4 regions of the Iodobacter arcticus genome follow, and region 2 is predicted to be linked to each of the others. Evidence: predicted binding sites of a transcription regulator. Region 2 holds the regulator's gene; each other region holds the start of a gene.

Region 1 (4,871 bases), on a different contig from region 2:
TGAAAATATCGACATTGGCGGCCCAGCCATGGTGCGCTCAGCCGCAAAAAACCATGCGCATGTGGCGATTGTGACTGATGCCAGCGATTACGCTGATCTGATCAAAGAAATGCAAGCCAACGACGGTTCTTTATTATTGGCTACCCGTAAAGTGCTGGCAAAAAAAGCCTTTAGCCATACCGCTGCTTACGATGGTGCGATTTCTAACTACCTGACTGCGCTTACTAGCGACGGCGAGAAAAAATCTTATCCTGATCGCCTAAATATGCAATTCGTTAAAGTGCAAGATATGCGCTACGGCGAAAACCCGCATCAAAGCGCAGCTTTCTATCGTGATATCGATCCGGCTATGGGTAGTCTTGCGGCTTACAAGCAATTACAAGGCAAAGAGTTAAGCTACAACAATGTGGCCGATTCTGATGCAGCTTGGGAATGCGTGAAGCAGTTTGCAGAGCCGGCTTGTGTGATTGTGAAGCACGCTAATCCCTGCGGCGTGGGCTTAGGGAGCGATAGTTACTCAGCCTATCGTCTTGCTTTTGCAACCGATACCACTAGTGCATTTGGCGGCATTATCGCGTTTAACCAAACGGTGGATGCCGATACGGCAGAAGCGGTTTCCAAGCAATTTATGGAAGTATTGATTGCGCCTGCGTATACCTCAGAAGCCTTGGCTTTGCTGGCTAAAAAGCAAAATGTTCGCGTACTGGAAGTGCCGGTAGAGCAGGGCGCTAATCGCTTTGATGTGAAACGCGTAGGCGGCGGCTTGCTGGTGCAAACACCGGATTCGCACATTCTGACCTTAAATGACTTGAAAGTAGTCACCAAGCTGCAGCCAACAGAAGCTCAGCTTAAAGATCTGCTCTTTGCCTGGAATGTGGCCAAGTTTGTTAAATCAAACGCCATTGTATTCTGCGGTAAAGGCCAAACACTGGGTGTGGGCGCTGGCCAGATGAGCCGTGTGGATTCAACCAAAATTGCGGCGATTAAAGCAAAAAGCGCGGGTCTTGATTTACGTGGCTCGGTGGCCGCGTCTGATGCTTTCTTCCCCTTCCGTGATGGCGTAGATGTAATTGCAGAGAACGGTGTTGCCGCAATTATTCAGCCGGGTGGCTCGGTGCGTGACGATGAAGTGATTGCTGCTGCGGATGAGCATGGCATTGCAATGGTCGTGACAGGGATTCGTCATTTCCGTCATTAATTTGGCGGATAGAATATCTAACCGCGGGGAAAAAATTCTCCGCTCATTGTGTTTATGGTATTGAGCTGTGTGTTTACTTGAGTTGCCGACGATGCGTCGGTGCTTGTGAAATATTTTGGTTGAGAAGATGAAAAAACTGTTTGCCACTCTTTGCTTGCTGATCGCCTTACCTGCATCTGCAATAGATTGCTCCAATATGTGGGATTGGGCGGCGGCTGCTTGTCAGCGTGTGGATAAAATAAATAGGGAAGGTAAGAATGATCTGCTGGTTTCCGGTTATTCCTGGCATGACCGTTCAACTTATACTGCTGACAAGCTTGAAGACTTTCAGGAGTTTGCTTACGGTGGCGGCTTGGGTAAGCGTATTACGGATGAAAACAATAATCAGGAATTTATCTACGGGATGATTTTTGCTGATTCGCATAATCAGCCACAACTACAGGTTGGCTATATGCGTCTTTGGTATTGGCCGATTGTTGGGGAGTTATCAGCGGGCTTGGGAGTGTCTTTACAGCTTATTTCACGTCAAGATGTGGTCGGTGGAATACCATTTCCTGCGCCTTTGCCTATTGCATCGGTTCGCTACGGCAAGGCCTCTTTGATTGGCACCTTTATCCCAAGGCTGAATGGCCAGTTGAATAATGGCAATGTGGCTTATGTTTTTGGCCGCTACGAATTCGATTAACAGGAAATAAATTAATGAATATTTTGGTAATTGGTTCGGGTGGTCGTGAGCATGCGCTGGCTTGGAAAATTGCGCAGTCGCAGCGCGTTGGCAAAGTATTTGTCGCTCCGGGCAATGCAGGCACGGCATTAGAAAAAGACTTGATCAACGTTGATATCACGGCCATTGACGAGCTGATCGAATTTGCTAAAGCAGAAAATATTGCCATTACCGTTGTGGGGCCAGAAGCACCCTTGTCGCAAGGTGTGGTTGATGCTTTTCGCGCTGCAGATTTAAAAATATTTGGCCCAACCCGCGCCGCCGCACAGCTGGAATGGTCTAAAGATTTTGCCAAAGCCTTTATGCAGCGCCATGGCATTCCCACAGCGGCTTACCAGACCTTTGCCAGTGCGGATGAAGCGCACGCTTATATCAAGGCGCAGGGCGCACCGATTGTCATCAAGGCCGATGGCCTAGCGGCTGGCAAGGGCGTGGTCGTAGCAATGACGCTGGATGAAGCACACGCTGCGGTTGATTCCATGCTGTCGGATAATAAATTTGGCGATGCGGGCGCTCGGGTGGTGATCGAAGAGTGTCTGGTCGGTGAAGAAGCCAGTTTTATTGTGATGGTCGATGGCAAGAATGTGCTTGCGATGGCTTCTAGCCAAGATCATAAACGCCTTCTGGATGGCGATGAAGGCCCAAATACCGGTGGCATGGGCGCGTATAGCCCAGCGCCTGTGGTGACGCCTGATGTACATGCCAAAGTGATGCGCGAAGTGATTTTGCCTACCGTGCAAGGTATGGCTAAAGATGGCTCTGTGTTTACCGGCTTTTTGTACGCTGGCCTGATGATCGATACTTTGGGCAATCCTAAAGTCATCGAATATAACTGCCGTTTTGGTGACCCTGAAACCCAGCCGATTATGTTGCGTTTAAAAAGCGATTTTGTCACCCTGCTCGAGCACGGTGTGAATGGCACGCTGGATCAGATCGAAGCCGAATGGGATAGACGCGTGGCAATGGGCGTGGTGATGGCTGCGGCTAATTACCCGGAAACCCCGCGTAAAGGCGATTTAATTTCAGGCCTACCAACGGTGGCCTTAGAAGACGGCCATGTTTTCCATGCGGGTACTACGCTTAACGAACAAGGTGAAGCCATCACCGCCGGTGGTCGTGTCCTTTGCGTTACGGCTTTTGGCGATAGCTTTAAAATGGCGCAAAAACGCGCTTATCAAATCTTGGCAGGCGTTTCATTTGCAGGCGCGCAATACCGTAGTGATATCGGCTGGCGAGCGATTGGCCGTAAGTAATATTTAACGCCAAAGAGAAAAGCCATGCACTGCATGGCTTTTTTTATGCCCTTTAATTGGCGAATTTCAACGAGGCTCTGAAGGTCTATACCACTAGTGGCGAGAAATGACAGACTTCAGGATTTGAAGACGCTTAAAAGAACAGAATAAATGGCTTTTCTTAAAGAATACTTTCTTCCGTGAAACTCCGTGGTTCAAGGTTTGGGTTTTGCTGAGTAACATAGGGGCGTGTAATTATTTGCCTCAGCTTTGGAGCTGATACAGGTCAAGCTTGGGTGGCTTTGGAATTGACGCTGCTCTCTATGCGGCAGATGATAAGTGTAAGAAAAACCATTCTCATTGCCGCCATCATGACTCTCTACGATTTACCTTCTCTTACCCCCGCCAAAATTATTTCTAGCCAGCTGAGCGCCGAGCTAACTCAGCGTCTGGCGGCTTTAGGCCTGCATGCTGATCGCGAGATCGAGGTAATTCGACGGGGATGCTTAGGCGGGCCTTTGCAACTTAAGTGTGGCAGCACCGAGTTTATGTTGCGCCTCGATGCCGCAAGGCGGATTGTGGTGGCGCTTTTGCCAGAGGCGAATTCTCTGCTTGCTGAGCATGGGGTGCTCGCATGAAACGCGTTGCCCTCGTAGGGATGCCCAATACCGGTAAATCGACCTTATTTAATCGTATTACGGGGGGCACAGCGCGTACAGCCAATTGGCCGGGGCTAACGGTGGAATTAGCTTCTAGCCGTATTTTGCTCGGTGGCTCTATGGTGCAGATGGTCGATCTGCCGGGGATTTATGATTTAAGTGGTGGGGCCGAGGATGAGCGCCTTGCTCAGGAGTTTCTCAATAAAACTGAGTTAGATGCCATTCTTTTGGTGCTCAATGCAACGCAGCTTGATCGGCAACTGGTATTGGCTTTACAGCTCAAAGCGCTAGGCGCGCCGCTGATTATTGCGCTCAATATGAGCGATGAGGCCAAGCAAGCAGGGGTGCAAATTAATGTGCAAGGGCTGGCCGAGCAATTAGCTTGCCCCGTATTAAAAATAAGTGCCAAACATGGCCTAGGAATCAGCGAGCTTAAAGACGCTTTGAATCGCTTGATCAGCCATCAGCCGCCTCGGCAAATTGATTTGGCCGCAGCGCCACGTTCTGAAACCCTGCATGATGAAGAGGCGCGCCTCTATGCGCGTTTTATCGAACGGCCTGCCGTATTAGCGCCAGGCCCAAGCGCTATGTTAGATCGCTGGATTCTTCACCCGTGGCTGGGCCTGCCGATCTTTGTTTTGATGATGTTTTGTCTATTTCAGCTGACCTACGCCTTGGGCGTGCCACTGCAAGATGCGGTAGGCGATGGTTTGGAATGGTTTAAACAGGCAGCACTTGTGCCTGCTGCAGCCACATGGCCGCCATTTTTAGCGGGGCTTTTGGTGAATGGTGTGTACGATGGGCTCAGCACGGTACTGACGTTTATTCCGATTATTTTTTTGTTCTTTTGCCTGATGGCGATTATCGAAGACTCGGGTTATTTCTCGCGTGCGGCTTTTATGATGGACGGCCTGATGGCGCGGCTTGGCATGGATGGGCGCGGCTTTGTGATGCTGATGATGGGCTTTGGCTGCAATGTGCCTGCGCTGATGGCAACAAGGGTGATAAGGGATAGAAAGGCACGTTTACTGACGATGCTGGCCATTCCATTTTCGCTT
Region 2 (4,871 bases):
GGCATGGCTGCGCAAAATAAAGCTTTGGCGGGGGTGCGCCCTGATGGTCAAGAGCCGGGCCAGCAGCTTTTACTTGATGTAAATAAAGTAAAAGCCAGTCAGCTGGGTATTGATATGGCCGAGCTTAATAGCACACTGGCGATTTCATTAGGTTCTGCCTATGTGAATGACTTTGTGCGCGAAGGCCGTATCTTGCGTGTTTTGATGCAAGCCACGCCGGAAAGCCGTCTTTCACCAGACGATTTACTTAAGCTGCAAGTGAAGACCCGTGCGGGTAATCTAGTGCCGCTGTCTGAAATTGCCGTGGCCAAATGGCAGGCGGGTGCTTCTGCGCTGGATCGCTATAACGGCTTGCCTGCATTTAAGATTTCTGGCGGCCCAGCCCCTGGTAAAAGCTCGGGTGAGGCGATGGATGCGATGGAAGCAATGGCGAAGCAATTGCCGCCTGGCGTGGGCTTTGAATGGTCGGGTACTTCGTTTGAAGAACGCCTGTCTGGTTCGCAAGCGCCCTTCTTGTTTGGCTTATCGATTCTGATCGTGTTCTTATGCCTTGCCGCGCTGTATGAAAGCTGGTCGATCCCGTTTGCTGTGCTGTGGGTGGTGCCGCTGGGTATCTTTGGTGCGGTGGCCGCCATGACATTGCGCGGTTTGCCAGACGATGTTTATTTTAAGGTGGGACTGATCGCCATTATTGGTTTGTCTGCAAAGAACGCGATTCTGATTATCGAATTCGCCCGCGATTTGCAGCGTCAGGGCATGAGCGCAATCGATGCCACGCTGGAAGCTTGCCGTTTACGCTTCCGCCCGATTCTGATGACTTCGTTTGCCTTTATTGCCGGTGTATTGCCGCTGGCGATGAGTACCGGTGCCGGTGCAGCAAGCCGACGTGCCATTGGTACAGGGGTGATGGGTGGGATGATTACGGCTACGGTATTTGCGGTGTTCTTAGTGCCGGTGTTCTTTGTGGTGGTGCGCCGCTTCTTCCCTGAGAAAACCATGGTACGCAGCGACGAAATCGCAGATGACCATCGTTAATAGACGTGCCGGTCTTCGAAGGGCGGTGCGTCCGCTCTTCGAATCATGACGCGAACCAATAGGTAATAAATGTATGAAAAAACAATTAATGTCTAAGACCCTGCTGCTGGCGATGACGCTGGGCTTGGGCGCATGCGCGATGGGGCCGGATTACATTCGCCCTGTAGCGCCTGTTGCCAGTGTGGTGGGTAGCCAACCTGCGGATGTGGATACACCGCAATGGGCCAGTTACTTTAGCGATCCTGCTTTGCGTGCGGTGATTGAAAAAGCACTGGCTAATAACCGCGATTTAAAAATCGCCACGGCCAGAATCGAAGAAGCCCGTGCCTTGTATGGTATTCAGAAGGCGGATTTTTTGCCTTCAGTAAATGCCAATGGCTCGGGCAATATCAGCCGCAACAATCCAGACGCTGATATCAGCCGCCGCTATGAGGCTAATCTGGCGCTGCTCTCTTACGAGGTGGATTTCTGGGGCCGTGTGCGTCGTTTAAGTGAAGCGGCCAAGGCCAACTATCTGGCAAGTGAAGAGGCGCAGCAATCGGTACGCAGCACGCTGATTGCCGATGTGGCCAATAGCTATTACAGCGCTCAAGCCCTACAGACACGCAGCAGCTTTGCCGAGCAAACCGCTACGGCGCGGGCCGAAAGTTTGCGGGTGGTGAAGCGCCGTATGGATGTGGGCGTGGCTAATCGCCTTGATCTGTTGCAGGCCGAAGCAGCTCAAGATAGCGCAAGCAGCGATCATGCGGCTTTAGCCCGGCAATCTGTCAATGCGCAAACTGCGCTCGCTGTTTTGGTGGGTGAGGCGGTGAGCCTGCCTGCGGCCAATTTAAATGCGGAAGTCGTTCAGTTGCCCAGCGGATTAAACTCTACCGTTTTGCTCGAGCGCCCAGATGTGCGCGCTGCGGAGCAAAAGCTGGTTGCAGCTAATGCCAATATCGGTGCGGCTCGCGCGGCCTTCTTTCCTAAAGTCACTTTAATGGGCAGCGGCGGTGTGATGAGTAATGAGCTGGAGGATTTATTCTCTGGCGGCAACCGTGCATGGAGTTTTTTACCGCAAATCAGCCTGCCGCTGTTTGATGGTGGACGCTTGCGTGCTGGCGCTGATATTGCGGAAGCCCGGAAAGTGATTGCCGTGGCTGAATACGAAAAAACCATTCAGCTGGCGTTTAAAGACGCCGCCGATGTGTTATCTGATCAGGTATGGTTGAGTAAGCAGCTAACAGCCCAGCAACGCCTTGCTGATCGGCAGGAGCAGCGCCTGAAACTTGCAGAAGCACGCTATGCATCAGGCTTGTCGGGCTATTTGGATGTGCTGGATGCGCAGCGTGAGTTTTACGCGGCCAGCCAGGGCCTGATCGAAACGCGTCGTGCTCGTTTAGCTGCATCGGCACAAGCGTTTAAGGCTTTGGGCGGGAAGTAATACGCGCTAGTTGATTGGTTTTATAAGCGAACAGCCCCAGTTGGGGCTGTTTTTTATTGTTTGATAGATCAACTGTTTGGCTGATGATGAGATGCGGGCGTGTTTGCACGGCGAAAAAACTGCATTAAAAATTGCGCTAGCGCAGCTGCTGGCTCTTGATGCTCTGGCAAACTGAAGGCGCTGAGCTGTGTGTGCAGTGCTTGAAAAGATCTATTTTCTGCCAAAGCTAAATATTGCTGGCAAAGCGGGGCGATGGCTTGCCATTGTGCGGTTTGCAGCTCGGCTAGCTTACTTAAATCAGCTTTGGGTGATGGCTTGCCATTTGGAAAGATGACTTTCCAGCTTTCAATAAGGGGCTGCATCATGATGTGCTGTAGCAGCGCCAAAAAGCTGGCTGCGCCTTTGCCGCCGGCATGCAGCCAGCTGTTGCGACCTGCCGGGGCTAAGGCATCGAGCAGAGGGGCGGCAAGCTGTAGGGCTGTGTCGTCGCCGCTGGCGGCCATCATCCAGCCTAATTGTGCGGCGCACTGAGGCTCGCCAATCAGGGCCAGATCAATATGATGCCAGCCTTGTGCCTGCGCCCATTGAGCGCTTTGCAAATAGCCTGCTAAATCAGCATGGCCTGCAGAAATAAGCAGGCCATTGTGGGGTAAAGAGGGGATTTGCGATTGCATATCAAGCGGCAGCAGCATGAGCTGTGCCATTTGCAAGGGTTTAAGCCGAGATTGCAATGACTCTAGAATGGCCGCTGGGGCAAGAAATAAAACAGGGCCATTGAATAGAGTCATAGTGGCTTATTGTTGGCAGTTGTTAATCAATTGTTTGAGTGCCTCAGGATTGAGAATTTCAATCAAGCGGTTTTGCACTTTAATTAAGCCGTTCTCTTGGAATTTTGATAATGAGCGGCTCACGGTTTCAAGCTTAAGGCCTAAATAGCTGCCGATTTCTTCACGCGTCATGCGTAAATGAAAGCTGCTGGCAGAATATCCCCGAATGGCAAAGCGTTGAGATAAATTTAGCAAGAAAGCCGCAATACGTTCTTCTGCTTTCATATTTCCCAATAAAAGCATCACGCCATGATCGCGCACAATTTCGCGGCTCATCATTTTATAAAGATGATGTTGCAAGATCGGGATGCGGCGGCTGAGTTCTTCCATATCAGTAAAAGGCAGCTCGCAGACTTCGCTGTCTTCTAAGGCAATGGCATCACAGGTATGCAGATCAGAGCTAACCGCATCCATGCCCATGAGCTCACCGGTCATATGAAAGCCGGTGACTTGCTCGCGACCATCTTCAGAAATTACGCTGGCTTTAAAAAAACCTAAGCGAATCGCAAACAGGGAGCGAAATGGCTCTCCTGCACGGTAGAGCGCTTCACCGCGCTTAATCGGCTTGGCTTGGGTAATTAAGTGATCAAGCTCGCGCATTTCATCAGCGGAAAGACCAATCGGCAAGCAAAGCTCACGCAAACTGCAATTAATGCAGCTTTGGCGCAGGTGCTTGAGGCTAAGGTCACGTACTGGAATATGAGATGTCGGTGTCATTGGGCGTTTCAATTCAGTGTTTTAAGATATCCATCACTGCAAGTTATTTCCGGTGCAGATATTGATATCGATCAAGGTTATAAAAAATGAATCTAGGCAAGCTGCACTCATATGATAAATAAGGATAAAACAGCATGCTTCAAAATAATGTTACGGTCTTACAGCCACTTGATTTTGATCGAAACTTGATAAGCCAACACAGCGGGAAAGGGCCAAGGTATACATCCTACCCCACTGCGGATCGATTTGCTGTAATGGATGCAGATCGCTATGAGCAAAGTGTGCGCCAGCAACAGCCCGGTATTGGAATAAAACCGCTGTCATTGTATTTTCACTTGCCCTTTTGCAATACCATTTGTTATTACTGCGCCTGTAATAAAGTCATTACAAAAGATCAGGGTAAAGCGGATCAATACCTCGATTATCTACTTAAAGAAGTAAAAATACAGGCCGCATTATTAACTAAGCGTGGCAAGATTTCTCAGTTGCATTTTGGCGGCGGCACACCCACTTTTCTGAGCGATGCACAATTAACGCGATTAATGGACGGTATTCGTCATTATTTCGATTTAAAGCCTGATGGCGAGTTTTCAATTGAAATCGATCCTCGCAAAGTCAGTGCGGCGACTGTGGCATTGTTAGGGCAAATTGGCTTTAACCGCATGAGCGTGGGCGTGCAGGATTTTGATCCGCAGGTGCAAAAAGCGGTGAACCGGATTCAAACCGAGGAAGAAACCAGAGCGGTGATTGATGCCGCACGTGCCAATGGCTTTAAGTCCGTGAGTATTGATCTGATTTACGGCTTGCCGCATCAAACTCAGGCCCGGATGTACCAGACGATTGAGCGTGTCCTCACTTTGCGCCCAGAT
Region 3 (4,871 bases), on a different contig from region 2:
AGCTTTAAGAGCATAAGTCTGCAATATGACAGGCGTTTAAATTAAGCTGCCTTTTACTTCTGGAGCGGGTTTATAGGTAGCTAGATGCTTGGATCGTAGCGCTCTAATTGTGCAATTTGCTCGGCATCATCAATGATTTCTTCTTCCGCTTCTTCTTCAATGGGCGGGAATAAACATTCAGCCATCGTGCCGTAATCGGGCTCAAAGCTCAGATCAGAGACTAACTCGCTATACATCACGATATCAGCGGCGTTCACACCAATCAGCGCAGTGGCCATAAAACCAGAAAGCGGGATATCGGTAATCATCACGCCATAGTCTTTGTGAAAATCCCGGCCACGCAACGTGCATAGGAGCTGCACCCGGCGAAAGCGCTCTTGTTCCATTGCCCGGCTTAAGGCGTAAGGGGTGTCAACAGAAATCACTAAGATGACACAATCAGGCCAGTCTACGGACAGGCGCTCCAGCTGGCGGGCAATGATAAGACCAATGGCGCTGTCAATACTGGGGATCACCGCGATCACTTTGGGTTTGCCCGCAAAGCGTGATAGCGGAACGTCGATCATGCCTGAATCGACGAGCAAAAAGCTGTGGGCATATTCGCCTACAACGGGGAAATGGCCCCCAACATTAATTTCAGTATGGTTTAGTAAAATAGTAGCCATGACCGATCCCATGCATTGATTGAGTGATATAGATTAGTTTTAAATACCTAGTCTTGCTATCGATTCAAGACAAAGTTAGGGGTAAAACCAATAGATGGAGTAAGCAGTAGAGTGCAGCTCGCCTAAATCGATTTGCAAAAAGGCACGCAAATCGTCCTGGGCATCAAATTTCAGGCGTTTTTTATCGGCAGCACTCAGGTATTCGCTAGGCTTAAATACTTTTTTGAGTACGATGCGTTCTTGATCGTCGGTCAGCGTGACTTCCAGCATGGGCAGGGCTTGCTCGTACTGAGCCAGGTTTCGCAAGGTGGCATTCAGCTGAATAATATTGGGAAACTCGGGCACATAGCTAAGCTCTGACCATTCTGAGCGCAGCATTTCTGCATTCTCAGGCAGCGGCATAGTGCAGCCCAGCGCTTGGCAGGCAAGAATAAGCTTGGGCCGCAGCCAAGGAAACTCCATCGAAATTTGTGTGCGCTGCTGATAACCCAGCTGCGCTATAAAGCTGAGCATCAGAATAATACTGATCCCGATCAATAGCGCTTGCCATTTGGAGCGGGGTGGCGGCTCAAGTAAGCCCTCTTCGTCACCCGTATAAATGGGGCGATAATCGTGATGGCTTTCTTCAGAGGGATGATTTTCTTCAATTAGAGCTGCCGGTTTACTCACTGGCTCTGGCGGTGCTTTGATTTCAATGTCAATCACCGGTCCGTGGTTGTCGGGGCCTGTGATATCAAAATCCACTTCAATCTGTGGTGCGGGGTCGGGCACGATGCGCTTGGGCCGCGTTACCGGTGGTGCCGGGCTGGCCACAGCAGGGCTTGGCGGCGCTGCGGGTGGTGGCTCGGCCGCGGCTTCGCTTGATATATTGGCTGTAGGCGTAGTAGCGGCTGTGATGATCTGTGCAGCCTGTGGCTTTGCAGTAGCCATAGTGGGCGTGCTGATCGTTTCTGCGACCTGCTCGCTTTCAATGCATTCTTTGGCATTAAAGACAAAGGCGCAGCGCCCACAGCGAACCTTGCCGCGGTGGGCTTGCAACTGCGCTTCCGTTACACGAAAAGCGGTTTGGCAGTTTGGGCAACGGGTAATATCGTTCATTTATTTACGAATGCCTGACAAACACACCCAGCCGTCTTCCTGTTGCGGCGCATTCATGGCAAACCACTGGCTGTAAATGGCGATTACCTCATCTGCCTGCTCGGCCAGAATGCCCGATAAAGCGATGCGGCCAGCTGTTTTCACTTTTGCAGCCAGCATAGGCGCTAAGGCTTTGAGGGGATTAGTCAGAATATTGGCAATCACCACATCATAAGTGTCTGCTGGCTCTGCATCGGGTAAGTAAAACTGCACTTCAACCGCATTTTGCTCCGCATTTTGTCTTGATGCGGTCATCGCTTGTGGATCGATATCGACCCCTGCCGCAGAAGCTGCGCCAAGCTTCATACCCGCAATGGCTAAAATTCCAGAGCCACAACCGTAATCCAGCAGCTTTTCACCGCCAGCAAGATGGCTATCTAGCCATTTTAAGCAAAGGCGTGTTGTTGGATGGCTACCCGTACCAAAAGCCAGGCCCGGATCGAGCTGAATGCTGATTGCGCCTGCATCAGGGCATTCATGCCAGGTAGGGGTAATCCAGAGGCGATCAGAAATAGCAATCGGATTAAATTGTGATTGGGTGAGGCGCACCCAGTCTTGTTCTTCCACACGCACCACATCGTAGGGTGGGACGGCTAATTTCAATGTATTACTCGCCGCGATGACAATCAGGCGGGTATCAATGTCTTCGTCAAACAGGGCGAGCACCACGCTGTTTTCCCACATCTGATCGACCGGCTCACCCGGCTCACCAAAGATCGGCTTTTCTGCATCAGTGCCCGCGGCAGCGTCTTCCACACTGACAGACAATGCACCCAGATCAAAAAGTGCGTCAGAAAAGCGTTCAGCTTGGGATGATTCAGTGGTGATGCGTAGTTCTTGCCAGGGCATTTTGCTTACCTAATAGAGATTCTCGGCGGTATTGTCGCATTCCCGCCTTCTTTTGAGAACGTTTTTGCAGTGTTCTGGTGATTATAGTGCCCCTGCAAAGCGCAAATAAGGCCTTGTTAGTATTTTGCAGGGCGCATCAGGCTTGCTTTTATTTAGGAAACCCAAGGCTTAAACCTTATTCAGGCTTTCCCTAGGCTTATTTAAATATTGATATGGCTCAATATTTAGATGACATTTTATCTGCAAAATTCTTTCTAAACAGTCAGGGAGAGACGCGAAATGTCAGTATTTTTTGAGTGGAACGATGAGTTGTCGGTTGGTATTCAGGAAATTGATGAGCAGCACAAGGTGTTGATCGATTTACTTAATGAGCTACATGATGCCATTCGCTTGCATCATGGCAGCGAGGCATCGGTGCTTATTCTGGGGCGCCTTGCCGATTACACCCGGACGCACTTTACGGTAGAAGAAAGCCTGATGCGTATTTTAGGCTACCCCGATTACGATGCACATAAGCAACATCATGAAGATTTAATAAAGCAAATGAATAGCCTGCAAGCTCGCCTGGCAGGGGGCGAGGCGGTTACTTTTGAATTGATGCATTTTTTAAGAAACTGGCTGACCAATCATATTATGGAAGGCGATAAGCGCTATACCGAGCATTTTTTATCCCGCGGAGCACAAGCAACCTGGCATAAAAAAAGCTGGCTGGAGCGTTTCTGGGCCAAGTAAATGATGTGTTAAGTGGCGGTTTTGTGCGGCAAGCCTCTGTTTTTCTTTATCCTAGGGGCTGCTGATGATTCGCTTTTATCTGGCCGACTATTCTGTTTGGCTAAAGTTCCCTTTTATTTTCGTAAAAAGCAAAGTTGCCTAGGTCAAAATGCAGGACATGCGGTTTTAAAGCGGTTTTGATGACGGCAAGCAAAAAAGCTGGGTAGATTTTGTGTGGTTCACCCGCTAGAATGGGCCGCTTTGCTTTATTGACACGGAACCAACCCGATATGTTCATTGCACCCGCGTATGCAACAGGCGCCGCACCTGCGGCAGGAATGGACTTTATGTCTTTTCTTCCTATGATCGTGATTTTTGTTTTGTTCTACTTTATGTTGATTCGTCCACAACAAAAACGCGCTAAAGAACAACAAGCCATGCTGGCTGCTCTGGCTAAAGGCGATGAAGTGGTTACCAGTGGTGGTATGGCTGGCCGCATCACCAAGGTGAACGAGCAATATGTCACTCTTGAATTAGCTGATGGCGTAGAAATCCTGTTCCAACGTGCTGCAATTGCAGCGCGTTTGGAAAAAGGCACTATTAAAAATAACAAGTAAAGCCAATAAGGCGGTGCAGTTTGTGCTAACAACTGCACCGCCTTTTGTGCATTTCTGGGTCCTGCCATGAATCGCTACCCGCTTTGGAAATACCTAATAATTATTCTGTCCGTTGCTTTGGCAACGCTCTACACCCTGCCTAATCTGTTTGGTGAAAGCCCGGCAGTACAAATTGCCAGCGTTCGTGCCACGGTGAAGGTAGACGCCGCGCTGCAGCAAAGTGCTGAAGCCATTTTAAAGAGCGCCGGTGTAAAAACCGAAGATGTGCTCCTTGATAGCAATTCGGTGAAATTTCGCTTTAAAGATACGGAAATCCAGTTAAAGGCTAAAGAGCTGTTACAAGCTAAGCTGGGCGATGATTACAGCGTGGCTTTAAACCTCTTGTCGGATACACCGTCTTGGCTGACCAAGATCGGGGCTAAGCCGATGTCTCTGGGACTGGATTTACGCGGTGGTGTGCACTTCTTGCTTGAAGTGGATATGAAAGCTGCCGTTGATAAAGCTTTAGAGAAAACCGCAGGTGATGTACGCCGTGAGCTAAAAGAAAAGAAAATTCGCTACGGCCGGATTGTATCAACCCGCGACAGCGTTGAAGTGCAGCTGCGCGATGATGAAACGACCAAAGAAGCGGTTAAAGTTTTACGCAAAGTCTTGCTACAGCGCCAGATTGATGTACGTGAGAATAAGATTGTCATTTCTTATTCTCCGGAAGCATTACAGCAATTAAAAACCGACGCGGTCAAACAAAATATCACCACCCTGCATAATCGGGTGAATGAGCTGGGCGTGGCTGAGCCAGTGATTCAACAGCAAGGTGAAGGCCGTATCGTGGTGCAATTGCCAGGTGTGCAAGATACCTCGAAGGCTAAAGATATTCTGGGCCGTACTGCCA
Region 4 (4,871 bases), on a different contig from region 2:
CGCCTGCGATGCGCAAAAAGCTGGCATATTTTTTAAGCTCAGTCATAACGGCTTCAACGGTATAGCTTTTACCGTTGTGCAGCTTCCATGTGTCTGGATTATGGCAATACAGGCAGCGGAACTGACAGCCACTTACAAAAAGCGCAAAGCGCATGCCGGGGCCATCGACGGCCGCACCGGTTTCAATTGAATGCACAAAGCCTTGCTGGTGGTGCTGGGTATCAAAAGAGATAGGGATGATTTCCCCTGGTGGCTTAGTCGATTTCATGTTTTTTTCCAGTGATTATTTTAATTGTTTTTTTACGTTAAAACGGATCATTAAGCCTGCGCTTAATGATCCGTTTTGGGTAGATCTACATTGCAGTGATATGCAGTATTAGGTCTTTTCGTGGAAAGTACGGCTAATCACGTCCATTTGCTGCTCACGGGTGAGCTTGACGAAATTCACTGCATAGCCAGAAACACGCACGGTGAGCTGTGGGTATTTATCTGGGTTTTCCATTGCGTCAACCAAGGTGTCTCGGTTTAACACATTCATATTAAGGTGAAATAGTTGTGCCATGGGCTGCTCCTTGGGTGAGTATGCTTTTGGATTGATTGGTCAGCGAGTAGGGTGTGGGCACAGGGGTTTATCGTGCCCACCCTACTATCCCTTTAACACTTGCCGTGGAATGTACGGCTGATTACGTCCATTTGCTGTTCACGAGTCAGCTTCACAAAGTTCACTGCATAGCCAGAAACACGCACGGTGAGTTGTGGGTAGTTTTCTGGGTGCTCCATCGCGTCCAGCAGGGTGTCACGGTTTAATACATTCATGTTTAGATGAAAGAGTTGGTCCATTTTTTCATCAACGGCATCTTTATCTAGGCAAGTAGAGCATTCTTCGCCGTGTGGCCCAAACAAGCCATCGATCGAAGCCGCTAATGTTTTAACGCGATCTGCTGCGTTGTGGCCTAGTGCGTCAGGCGTCATGGATGCGGTCCAAGACACACCATCTAACGCGGCTTCGTATGGGATTTTCGATACCGAGAAACCGGCAGCGATAAAGCCATTAGTGTCACGGCCATTCATTGGGTTAGCACCTGGGGAGAACGGTGTGCCTGAACGGCGGCCGTCGGGTGTGTTACCTGTTTTTTTGCCGTAAACCACATTAGAGGTAATGGTCAGTACCGATTGCGTTGGCATGGAGTCACGATAGAACACAGGCTGAGCCTTGATCTTGTTCATGAATGTTTCTGTCAGCCACACTGCAATATCATCAACGCGATCATCGTTATTGCCGTAAGCAGGGTAATCGCCTTCGATTTTGTAATCGACAGCAATACCTTTTTCGTTACGAATCACAGATACTTTTGCGTGCTTGATCGCTGAAAGCGAATCAGCAGCAACCGCCAGACCCGCAATACCGCAAGCCATAGTGCGCAGAATATCGCGATCATGCAGCGCCATTTCGATGCGTTCGTACGAGTATTTATCGTGCATATAGTGAATCGAGTTCAGTGCAGTCACGTATGTTTTTGCCAACCAATCCAGCATCACATCGTATTTAGTCATCACTTCATCGTAATTGAGCACGTCGCCTTTGAGTGGTTCAAAACCATTGGCCACTACTTTGCCGGTTTTTTCGTCCACACCACCGTTGATCGCATAGAGCATGGCTTTGGCAAGGTTGACCCGTGCGCCAAAGAATTGCATTTGCTTACCGACTGCCATGGCTGAAACACAACATGCGATGGCGTAATCGTCACCCCATTTAGGGTTCATCAAGTCATCGTTTTCGTACTGGATGGCTGAGGTATCAATCGAAACTTTCGCGCAAAATTCTTTAAAGCCTTGCGGGAAAGCAGTCGACCACAATACTGTCAGATTAGGCTCTGGAGCCGGTCCAAGGTTGTACAGAGTGTGCAGAACACGGAAGCTGGTTTTCGTGACCAGTGTGCGGCCATCAAGGCCTGTACCACCGATCGATTCTGTGACCCATGTTGGGTCGCCAGAGAATAAATCATCGTATTCTGGTGTGCGCAAGAAGCGAATAATGCGCAATTTCATGACCATATGGTCAATCAATTCTTGGGCTTGCGATTCGTTAATGCGACCTTCGACCAAATCGCGTTGGATATACACGTCCAGGAAGGTGGATGTGCGGCCAATCGACATCGCCGCGCCGTTTTGCTCTTTTGTGGCAGCAAGGTAGCCAAAGTACAGCCATTGGATGGCTTCTTGAGCGGTAGTGGCTGGTTTGGAAATATCAAAGCCGTAAGACTTTGCCATTTGCTTGAGTTCGCCCAGCGCTTTGATTTGCTCGGACAACTCTTCACGCAAACGAATCACTGATTCGGTAAACGGAACATCATTGAGCTCGGTTTTTTCGCGTTTTTTGTCAACAATCAAAAAATCAACGCCGTAAAGTGCAACGCGACGATAGTCGCCAATAATACGACCACGACCGTAAGAATCTGGCAAACCGGTAATGACGCCCGAGCTACGGCAAGCCATGATTTCTGGTGTGTAAGCATCAAATACGCCCATATTGTGATCTTTACGGTACTTGGTAAAGATATCTACAATTTCTGGGTTCATTTCAAAGTGGTAGGCTTCAAGGCCGTTTTGCACCATGCGCAAACCGCCGTTCGGCATAATGGCGCGACGCAGTGGTTTGTCGGTTTGAACACCGACGATAGTTTCTAAATCTTTATTAATATAGCCAGGGCCGTGAGCCGTAATTGATGCGCCAACATGGGTAGATACTTCTAATACGCCACGCTTACGTTCTTCTTTAAGCTGGGCAGAAAGCTCAGTCCAAAGCTGGGTAGTGCGTTCGGTCGGGCCAGCGAGGAAGCGATCATCATCCAAGTAAGGCGTGTAGTTGAGTTGGATAAAGCCACGAGTGTCGACTTTATCTTGCCACTCGCCTGTTTTAAATCCACGCCAAGCGTCAAGATGCAGATGATTTTCTGGTGCGTTCATAGCGGATGCTCCTATAGGCCTCAAGACCCTGTTACCGTGCATGTCTTATAAAGACACGCTTTAAGTTTGATCTGTTTGAAAGCGATTTTGTCGTTTCCAATGCATCCATCCTAGTCCGATGTTTGGCGCAAAAACTTAATCTAAGTCAAGTTCTTGGGTTTGTAGCTTGTATAGAGTTGACTACTTTTGCCCGATAAAAGCGGAGCATAAATTGCAAAAAAAAACAGCGCCATATTGCGGCGCTGTTGAGTTGAATATTTACAAGGTAACGGCATGTTCACGGGTTGCATGAAACACAATTTTGGGCCACCGCTCTTGGGTGAGCTGCAGGTTCACCCGGCTTGTTGCAAGATAAGCCAAGCTATGTGCGGCATCTCGCCCCAGATTGTTGACTAACTGGTCTTCAAAATCTTCCAGTATTTTTGCATCATCACAGCTCACCCAACGTGCGGTGAAAATGGTGGTGGACTCAAACACCGCTTCTACGCCATATTCATTGGCAAGGCGGGAGGCAACCACTTCAAATTGCAGCACGCCCACTGCACCCAGAATCAAGTCTGAGCCGTTGAGTGGTTTGAATACCTGTACCGCGCCTTCTTCGCCCAGCTGTTGCAAGCCTTTATGCAATTGCTTGATCTTCAGTGGGTTTTTGATGCGCACAATACGGAACATCTCGGGTGCAAAGTAAGGAATGCCGGTAAAGGCCAGCAATTCGCCTTCAGAGAATGAATCGCCAATCTGAATATTGCCGTGATTGGGCAGGCCGATAATATCGCCAGCGTAAGCTTCTTCTACTTGCTCGCGGCCTTGCGCCATAAAGGTGACGACCGAGTTGGCGGCAATTTCACGATTCAGTCGCAAATGCTTGAATTTCATACCACGGGTAAATTCACCCGAACACACGCGCAAGAAAGCAATCCGGTCGCGGTGTTTTGGATCCATATTGGCTTGAATCTTAAACACAAAGGCCGAGAATTTTTCTTCGGTAGGGCTGACCGTGCGAACGGTGGCATGCGCTTCGCCTGGGGACGGTGCCCAATCAACCAGCGCGTTCAAGATTTCACGAATGCCGAAGTTATTAATCGCCGAGCCAAAGAAGACTGGCGTTAGATCACCCGATAAAAACTCTTCCAGCACAAAGGGATGCGAAGCACCGCGTACGAGTTCTAGCTCCATACGGGTGTTTTCGATTTCCAGCGGAAATAATTCATCGAGGCGCGGGTTGTTTAGGCCTTCAATGATTTCGACTTCATCCAGCGGGCCTTTGCCAGGTGTGAATAGCAATACGGTGTCGGTAAGAATGCTGTACACGCCACGGAAGGTTTTACCCATGCCGATTGGCCAAGTAATCGGCGCGCAGCGGATTTCCAGCACGCTTTCTACTTCGTCTAATAGCTCAAGCGAATCACGTACTTCGCGGTCGAGCTTATTCATTAGCGTAATAATTGGCGTATTGCGCAGGCGGCAGACATTTAAAAGCTTGATGGTTTGCGCTTCCACTCCCTTGGCCGCATCAATCACCATCAAGGCGCTATCTACGGCGGTGAGCACGCGGTAAGTGTCTTCAGAGAAGTCTTGGTGGCCCGGGGTGTCGAGCAGATTCACAACGTGATCGCGGTAATCAAACTGCATCACGCTGGATGCTACCGAAATACCCCGTTGCTTTTCGATATCCATCCAGTCGGAAGTGGCGAACTTGCCGCCTTTTTTACCTTTAACCGTACCGGCGTTTTGAATCGCTCCCGAGAAATAAAGTAGCTTTTCGGTGAGCGTCGTTTTCCCCGCATCAGGGTGGGAGATAATGGCGAAGGTGCGGCGACGGCCTACTTCGCGTACTAAATCAGTCATTGTAAGGGCTACAAAAAAGCAAAAGAGCGATTTTACGTTAAATATGGTAGATAAGC

Evidence for each region. The regulator FNR, encoded in region 2, switches genes on or off when oxygen is low (the NO sensors DNR and NnrR bind a similar motif). The targets are predictions, from matches to a motif close to TTGATNNNNATCAA.
Region 1: ACFQNF_RS02290 (FeoA family protein) is a predicted target of FNR. The motif match lies at 3,431-3,444, and genes of this name have one in related genera.
Region 3: ACFQNF_RS13525 (bacteriohemerythrin) is a predicted target of FNR. The motif match lies at 2,859-2,872, and genes of this name have one in related genera.
Region 4: pflB (formate C-acetyltransferase) is a predicted target of FNR. The motif match lies at 3,103-3,116, and genes of this name have one in related genera.

Annotation. Positions count from the first base shown of each region.
Region 1 is NZ_JBHTBQ010000004.1:172,431-177,301, forward strand. It holds gene purH (bifunctional phosphoribosylaminoimidazolecarboxamide formyltransferase/IMP cyclohydrolase) at 1-1,198, shown strand, start outside; gene ACFQNF_RS02280 (hypothetical protein) at 1,326-1,883, shown strand; gene purD (phosphoribosylamine--glycine ligase) at 1,898-3,175, shown strand; gene ACFQNF_RS02290 (FeoA family protein) at 3,478-3,792, shown strand; gene feoB (ferrous iron transport protein B) at 3,789-4,871, shown strand, end outside.
Region 2 is NZ_JBHTBQ010000044.1:191,277-196,147, reverse strand. It holds gene ACFQNF_RS18425 (efflux RND transporter permease subunit) at 1-1,035, shown strand, start outside; gene ACFQNF_RS18420 (efflux transporter outer membrane subunit) at 1,109-2,458, shown strand; gene ACFQNF_RS18415 (hypothetical protein) at 2,527-3,246, opposite strand; gene fnr (fumarate/nitrate reduction transcriptional regulator Fnr) at 3,253-4,002, opposite strand; gene hemN (oxygen-independent coproporphyrinogen III oxidase) at 4,137-4,871, shown strand, end outside.
Region 3 is NZ_JBHTBQ010000027.1:154,141-159,011, reverse strand. It holds gene ACFQNF_RS13540 (thiol peroxidase) at 81-665, opposite strand; gene ACFQNF_RS13535 (DUF3426 domain-containing protein) at 741-1,763, opposite strand; gene prmA (50S ribosomal protein L11 methyltransferase) at 1,764-2,651, opposite strand; gene ACFQNF_RS13525 (bacteriohemerythrin) at 2,931-3,383, shown strand; gene yajC (preprotein translocase subunit YajC) at 3,710-3,979, shown strand; gene secD (protein translocase subunit SecD) at 4,046-4,871, shown strand, end outside.
Region 4 is NZ_JBHTBQ010000015.1:57,112-61,982, forward strand. It holds gene pflA (pyruvate formate-lyase-activating protein) at 1-268, opposite strand, end outside; partial or broken gene ACFQNF_RS10245 (glycine radical domain-containing protein) at 377-550, opposite strand; gene pflB (formate C-acetyltransferase) at 655-2,967, opposite strand; gene ACFQNF_RS10255 (peptide chain release factor 3) at 3,226-4,815, opposite strand.